2 regions of the Clostridium sp. X genome follow, and region 1 is predicted to be linked to the other one. Evidence: predicted binding sites of a transcription regulator. Region 1 holds the regulator's gene; the other holds the start of a gene.
What was found. The regulator NrdR, encoded in region 1, represses ribonucleotide reductase genes. The targets are predictions, from matches to a motif close to CACNANATNTNGTG.

Region 1 (3,433 bases):
GGAATATTCGTATGGTTTCAGACCTAAGCGAAATCAACATTAAGCCTTAGATGTTATAAGAAAGAAATGCAATAATAAAGGCTGGTGGGTACTCGATGCAGACATTAAAGGTTATTTTGATAATATAAATCATGATAAATTAATGCTGCTGATTGAACAAAGGGTATCAGACAGAAGAATATTAAAACTTATAAAGAAGTGGCTTAAGATAGGGGCAGTAGAAGATAATGAGTATATAGAAAGTGAAATTGGCTCGCAGCAAGGCTCTTCAATAAGTCCGTTACTCTAAAATATATACTTAAACTATTTTGATATTGTTTGGGATAAATACTACAAACACCTTGGCACACTTGTGAAATTTGCTGATGATTTTATTATTATCTCAAGAACAAAGAAGGAAATATACCATGCATATAATGCAGTTAAGAAAATCTTCGAGAAGTTAGAACTAGAATTACATTCCCATAAAACTAAATTTGTCAATATGTGGGATGGTAAAGAGGGATTTGATTTTCTGGGGTTTCATCATAGGCGTAGCCTTGTGGAAAGTGGAAAAGGACAAAGATTTAACACTACAATACAAGTTCCAACTCAAAAGGCTATGAAAAGTATGAGAAAGAAAATAAAAGAAGTTCTCAGTAATAGGTCGACTTTAAAGATGGATATATATGACTTAGTGAAGACAATGAATAAGAAAATAATAGGTCTAAAGAATTACTATAACTTGAAATATGCAGGAAAACAGTTAAATAAAATAGATTGATATATTATACAGAAATTTACTGTTTGGTATAACCATAAGAAACAAAGAAGACCTCGACATAAAGGTCTGAAAGAGGTAATGAATATTCTTAATGAAATGGGATTAAAGAAACTTTCTTCTTAGAGGGCATAATGCCTTAGAAAGAAGAATATCGGAAAGCCGTGTGCGGGAAAATCGCATGCACGGTTTGATGAGGGGAAGAAGGAAAATAAATTTTCCTTCAACCTACTCTACTTATTATTTGTATAAATTTTTAAAATAAATATAAATTTTACATATGATTGAGTAAGAAGTAATATATATTAATTAAATTTAAAATTTATAAGGAGATGAGATTATGTCGTTATATTCTGTAAACAATATAAGGGCTATGGAGGTTATTGATATTAATACAGGTTCAAGATTAGGTTACATAAAAGATTTTTTAATAGATTCTTTAGAATATAAAATATTGTCCTTAATTATTCCTAAAGAGAAAAATTCATGGTTTTCTAAAAATAACATTATTGAGATAGAATGGGACAAGGTTGTTAAGATTGGTAGCGATGTTATTCTTGTAAATATTGATGAATTTACAGTAGATAATAAGTAGTAGTAATATAGAATTATAAATAGTATAATAACATCAAAAGAAAAAAAGGATGTGATATTTTGAAGTGTCCATATTGTACTTTTGAAGAGAGTAAAGTAGTTGATTCTAGGTCAACCGAAGATAATAAGGCCATAAGACGCAGAAGAGAATGTTTAAAATGTTATAAAAGATATACTACATATGAAAAAATAGAGGACATACCTATTTTAGTAATCAAACGAAATTCTAGTAGAGAATACTTTGATAAATCCAAGATAATTAATGGTTTAATTACAGCTTGTCAGAAAAGACCTGTTTCAAGAGTTCAAATTGAATCTATAGCTGATGAAGTTGAAAAAAAGATGAGTAATGATATGGTAGCTGAAATTAAATCGGAAGCTATTGGAGAAATGATTATGGATAAACTAAAAGAAATTGATGAAGTTTCTTATGTTAGATTTGCATCAGTTTATAGACAATTTAAGGATGTTAATACTTTTATTGAAGAGATAAAAAATTTAATGACAGATAAACAATGCCCTAATATTTAAAATATAGGGTATTTTCTTTTGTTAAATATAAGTTAAAAAAGTTAATTTATTTATTAATATTTTAAATAATCTATCATTAATGTTAAAATAATATGTATAGAGGTGTTGTATGAGCAAAATAAATTTTTCAATAATTGAGAATAAATATAGATTTATAAAGTTTAAAGAAGGTGATGTCTATTTTTACTTCTCTACCGCCCAAAATGGACTAAATTTCAATAAAAATACAAATGAAGGAATTTCTAATTTAAATAATTTAAGAGAATGGTTTAATTTAGATAATATAGGATATCTTAATCAGACTCATAGTGATATAGTTCATATCTTCCATGGGAAGATTTGTGATGGTGATGGAATTATTACTAATGAAAAAGGGGTGGCTGTTGGAGTATTTACTGCTGATTGTGTTCCTATATTAATATATGATAAAGGCAGAGGAGTAATAGGGGCTATACACAGTGGATGGAAAGGTACCTATAAATACATTTTAATTAATGGAGTAAAGAAAATGATTGAAGAGTATGGTACTAATATTAAGGATTTAAGTATTTATATTGGACCTCATAATATGGAGTGTTGCTATGAAGTTGGAGATGATTTAATAGAAGAATTTAAAAATCAGGAAATTTACAAGAATGTTAGTATATCAACTGGTAAAAATATAAGCTTGAAAAATTGTATTATAAAGCAATTAAAAAGTTTAGGTATAGAGGAAAATCAAATAACATCAATAGATATATGTACCTATTGTAATAATAAATTTAATCTACACTCCTATAGAAAGCAAAGAGAGAATAGTGGAAGAATGTTTTCATTTATATATATGAATAAATAATTTGGAGGTTTGATTTATGGCAGAAGAAAAAATTTTAATAGTTGATGATGAAGATCATATTAGAGAACTTATCAAATTTAATTTTATAAACAACGGGTATAAGGTCATTGCCGCTGCAGATGGAATAGAGGCATTAGAGCTAGCTAGAAAAGAAACACCCCAATTAATTTTGCTGGATGTAATGCTTCCAGGAATGGATGGATATGATGTTTGTAAGGAAATACGAAGAGATCATTCTATTTCAAACACACCGATAATAATGATAACAGCTAAAGGAGAAGAACTGGATAAGATTTTAGGATTAGAGCTAGGAGCAGATGACTATATTACAAAGCCATTTTCAGTAAGGGAATTAGTAGCAAGAACTAAGGCTGTATTAAGAAGAACTAAACCTCAACAACTTGATAAAATATATAAATTTGGGAATATAACAATAGATTTCGAAAAACACGAAATTTTAAAAAATGAAGAGAGAGTAGATTTAACATTAAAGGAATTTGAACTTATAGAGGTTTTAATAAAGAATAAGGGAAGGGTTATGACTAGAGATTTTCTTTTAGACAAAATATGGGGTTATGAGTATGTTGGAGAAACTAGGACAGTGGATGTTCATATAAGGCATCTAAGAAAAAAAATAGAAGAAGACGATAAAAACCCTAAATTTATTGAAACCATCAGAGGTGTTGGATATAGATTTAATTTAGGTGAATAGT
Region 2 (3,433 bases), 1.5 Mb from region 1:
ATTAATACCTATATAATTTATATTAGTGTTCTTATATGAATAATCAATTATAGCCTTCACATCCTCTGGCTCTGGGTACCCATCCATTTCAATATAAGTTATGTGACCTCCATTACATATCTTGTGGAAAGGCTCTTCTAAGTTTATCTTATCTTTAATAGAAGATTTATAGTACACTGGTAAATGATAACTATTTGTGTAATACTCCTTATCTGTAACCCCTTCTATATTGCCATATATAGCTTTATCTTGAAGGATGAATCTTCCTGAAAGCCCTTCTGCTGGCGTTGCATAACATGACCAGTTAAGCTTATCTATAGTTCTATACTTATCACAAAATGCTCTAATATGTGATACTATCTTTATAGCTAATTCATAGGCTTCTTTGCTTTCTCCATGATGTTTTCCAAGTAATGCAGTTAAAGTTTCTGCAACTCCTATAAATCCAACTCCCCATGTTCCTTGTCTTAGGATTGGATCTATTGAATCTTCAGCTTCTAAATTTTCAGAACCACGCATCAAATGTTCCCCTGCAACAAAAGGTAAATCTTTAACTTTTAAATTTTTCAAAACACTATATCTATGTAATAAGGATTCTCTTAATAATTCTAGTCTATTATCTAATAGTGAGAAGAATTTATCCACATTTCCTTTAGCTAAAATTCCGATTCTTGGTAAATTTATGGTAGCTGGAGATATATTCCCTCTTCCTTCTGGACCTGGTTCTCCATTTACATTTGACATTATATAAGTTCTACATCCCATAGTTGATGCAATTACGCCCTTATCATAGTATTCTTTATTAAAGTCTGCATCTAGATTCATAAACATAGGATTCATTCTCTTGCTAGCTACTCTACAAGCAAGTTCGTAAAGGTAGTAATACGGATCACCTGGTTCTCTGTTAACCCCTTCCTTAACTCTAAATACTATATTAGGGAAAATTGGTTGCTCTCCTTTTCCAAGTCCTCTTTCATATTCCTCTAAGAATATTCTATCTACCATAGCAGCATCTTTACTTTGAGGAAGTCCTAAATTTATAGAACTGAAGGGAACTTGACTTCCTGCTCTTGAATGCATTGTATTTAAATTATAAACTATACCTTGCATTGATTGACGAACTGTTTTCTCTAGCTTTTCTTCTATTATTTCATCTAATTTATCAAAGTTTCCAAAGTAACCTTCATACTCTTTTCTTATTTCTTCTCTTGAGCTACTAACAAAAGGAGCCATATCATTGTCGAAGTTTACATGGGATTGTCCCCCAAACATATCATTTTGTGCGCTTTGAAGCAATATACATGATAATTCAGCAGCTGATTCTATTCTCTTTGCGGGAAGAATTGTGCCATATCCTGTATTAAAACCTCTAGATAATATTTTTCCTGTTTCAATATTTAAACAGTTTATAGTTAAATTGTATGAATCTAAATCATGAAAATATATATCTCCGTTCTCGTGTAATTTTGCTAAATGCTTTGGCATCATCCCTAAATTATGCCACTTGTTAGATTCACTTGCTATTCTAAGAAGTTTTGAACTGAAATTATTTCCAACATTAGCATTATCTCTATCAGTCTCAATCCCTATATTCTGTATAGCCCTCATCAAGTCTGACTTCTTTTCTCTAATCTTCGTTCTCTCACTTCTATAATTAGAATAAGTTTTTCCGATTAATTCATGTCCGTTCTCTGGCAAAACCTTCTCTACTATATTTTGAATATCCTCTACTGATATCTCTTCACAATCTAATCTTTCAATTTTCTCCATAACCTTTTGAGCAAGCTCTACAGCCTCGCTATCTTTTAAATTAAAAGCAATCTCTTCCGCTGACCCCTTTATAGCATTAATTATCTTTATAGAATTAAACTGAACTCTTCTTCCATCTCGTTTCACTACATATAGCATACCATTTACCTCCAGACACAACATATTGTACCTGGATATTATACTCCACAATATTTTTATTATCAATCTTTAAATATACTGAATTAAATTAATACCTTATACCTGGTTTATTTTTCTTCTTTTTAATACGTTTTTTATATACTTACTAACATTGACAACTGCTTGTTATAATTGCATTTAATATATTAACTACAAAAGTTATAGCAGCAGATATTATATCTGCTGCTATAACTTTATTTCCACTCTTTCTAATTTTACTAAAACTTTAATCTCTTTAATTCCAACTGTTTCAGTTTTAAGAATTCCGTTATTACTTACTAAAAGTAATTTAGTATTATCTAGTCTTTTTATTTGTCTTATAAATCTCTCACCATTATTTTCAATAAGGCATATAGAATTGTTTTCTACTTCATGAGATATATGTCCAAATACTAGATCCTCTTTACCTATTCTAAAACCTATCATATCATCATTTTCAACTTGTAGAAATAATACTTTATCTTTGCTATAGCCTTCTATCTTATTATTTAAAATAGGCATTTGTTTTCCACCTAAAGCTTTACTTAGATCATATCTGTATATAGGAACAGTTTTTAACACTGAGCTAAAGGCATCACTCCATACATCCTGTACAGCCTCTAGAGTCTTTTTAGGCTTCGACACTTCTTCTTTGAAACTTTCTTCTTCAAAAGACATTCCTATATCATTTAAATCTTTGCCTAAAACTTTAGATATCTTTTCTATAACATTTTCATTTATTACTTTTCTACCAGTTTCAACTTCCTTTATAAAGCTCTCTGCAACACCGCTCTTTTTAGCTAGTTGCTTTTCTGTCAAATTTGCGCTTAACCTAGCTTCTTTTATCTTCCCACCAATCCTGCTCATATAAATGCCTCCGACTTAACTTTAGTTTCTATGTGTCTTTTCAAACCTACTTCGCTCTTCTATAAGATGTTCCAAGAGATAATTAAATCTCCAGTTAATCGAAGTATGTGTAACTACTGCAAAAATAGGTTTTTCACTGTAACTAGCTCTTACAACTCTCATAGTAGTTTTTATATCATCATCGCTGCATTGATTAAATAAAATCACTTTTTCTTTTTGTAAATCACTAGAACACATATCTGTAGCTTTTTTACTCAGTATATCCTCTAAAGTTAAATTAACCACGCTTTCATCTATTACCCTATATAAAGGTAAATTGTTTTCTTTTAATAATTCACTAAGCTTTAGCTGTTCATTATAATCAAATCCATATATCAATAAGATTTTTTCACTCTCAGCACTCATGTATTATACCTCAATTTCTAATTAAACTGTTTCTGGTTCTGGATACTCCACTCCAAAAGTATCTACTGTAACACTTTCCATAACTTGATCTTCATAAGGTCTATCGCTACGATCTCTTTTAACACTAACAATTTTATCTGCTACCTCAATGCCTTCTGTAACCTTTCCAAAAGCTGCATATTGACCATCTAGGTGTGGAGCATCCTCTACCATTATAAAGAATTGACTTCCAGCC

Region 2: nrdD (anaerobic ribonucleoside-triphosphate reductase) is a predicted target of NrdR. The motif match lies at 1,925-1,938, and genes of this name have one in related genera.

Annotation. Positions count from the first base shown of each region.
Region 1 covers NZ_CM146912.1:2,690,377-2,693,809, reverse strand. Annotated here, with positions in the region: gene ACX0KU_RS13605 (hypothetical protein) at 1-43, shown strand, start outside; partial or broken gene ACX0KU_RS13600 (reverse transcriptase domain-containing protein) at 56-514, shown strand; gene ACX0KU_RS13595 (group II intron maturase-specific domain-containing protein) at 602-763, shown strand; gene ACX0KU_RS13590 (YlmC/YmxH family sporulation protein) at 1,101-1,355, shown strand; gene nrdR (transcriptional regulator NrdR) at 1,415-1,885, shown strand; gene pgeF (peptidoglycan editing factor PgeF) at 1,995-2,720, shown strand; gene ACX0KU_RS13575 (response regulator) at 2,737-3,432, shown strand.
Region 2 covers NZ_CM146912.1:1,226,837-1,230,269, reverse strand. Annotated here, with positions in the region: gene nrdD (anaerobic ribonucleoside-triphosphate reductase) at 1-1,908, opposite strand, end outside; gene ACX0KU_RS06255 (S24 family peptidase) at 2,134-2,793, opposite strand; gene ACX0KU_RS06250 (DUF3783 domain-containing protein) at 2,815-3,198, opposite strand; gene ACX0KU_RS06245 (peptidylprolyl isomerase) at 3,220-3,433, opposite strand, start outside.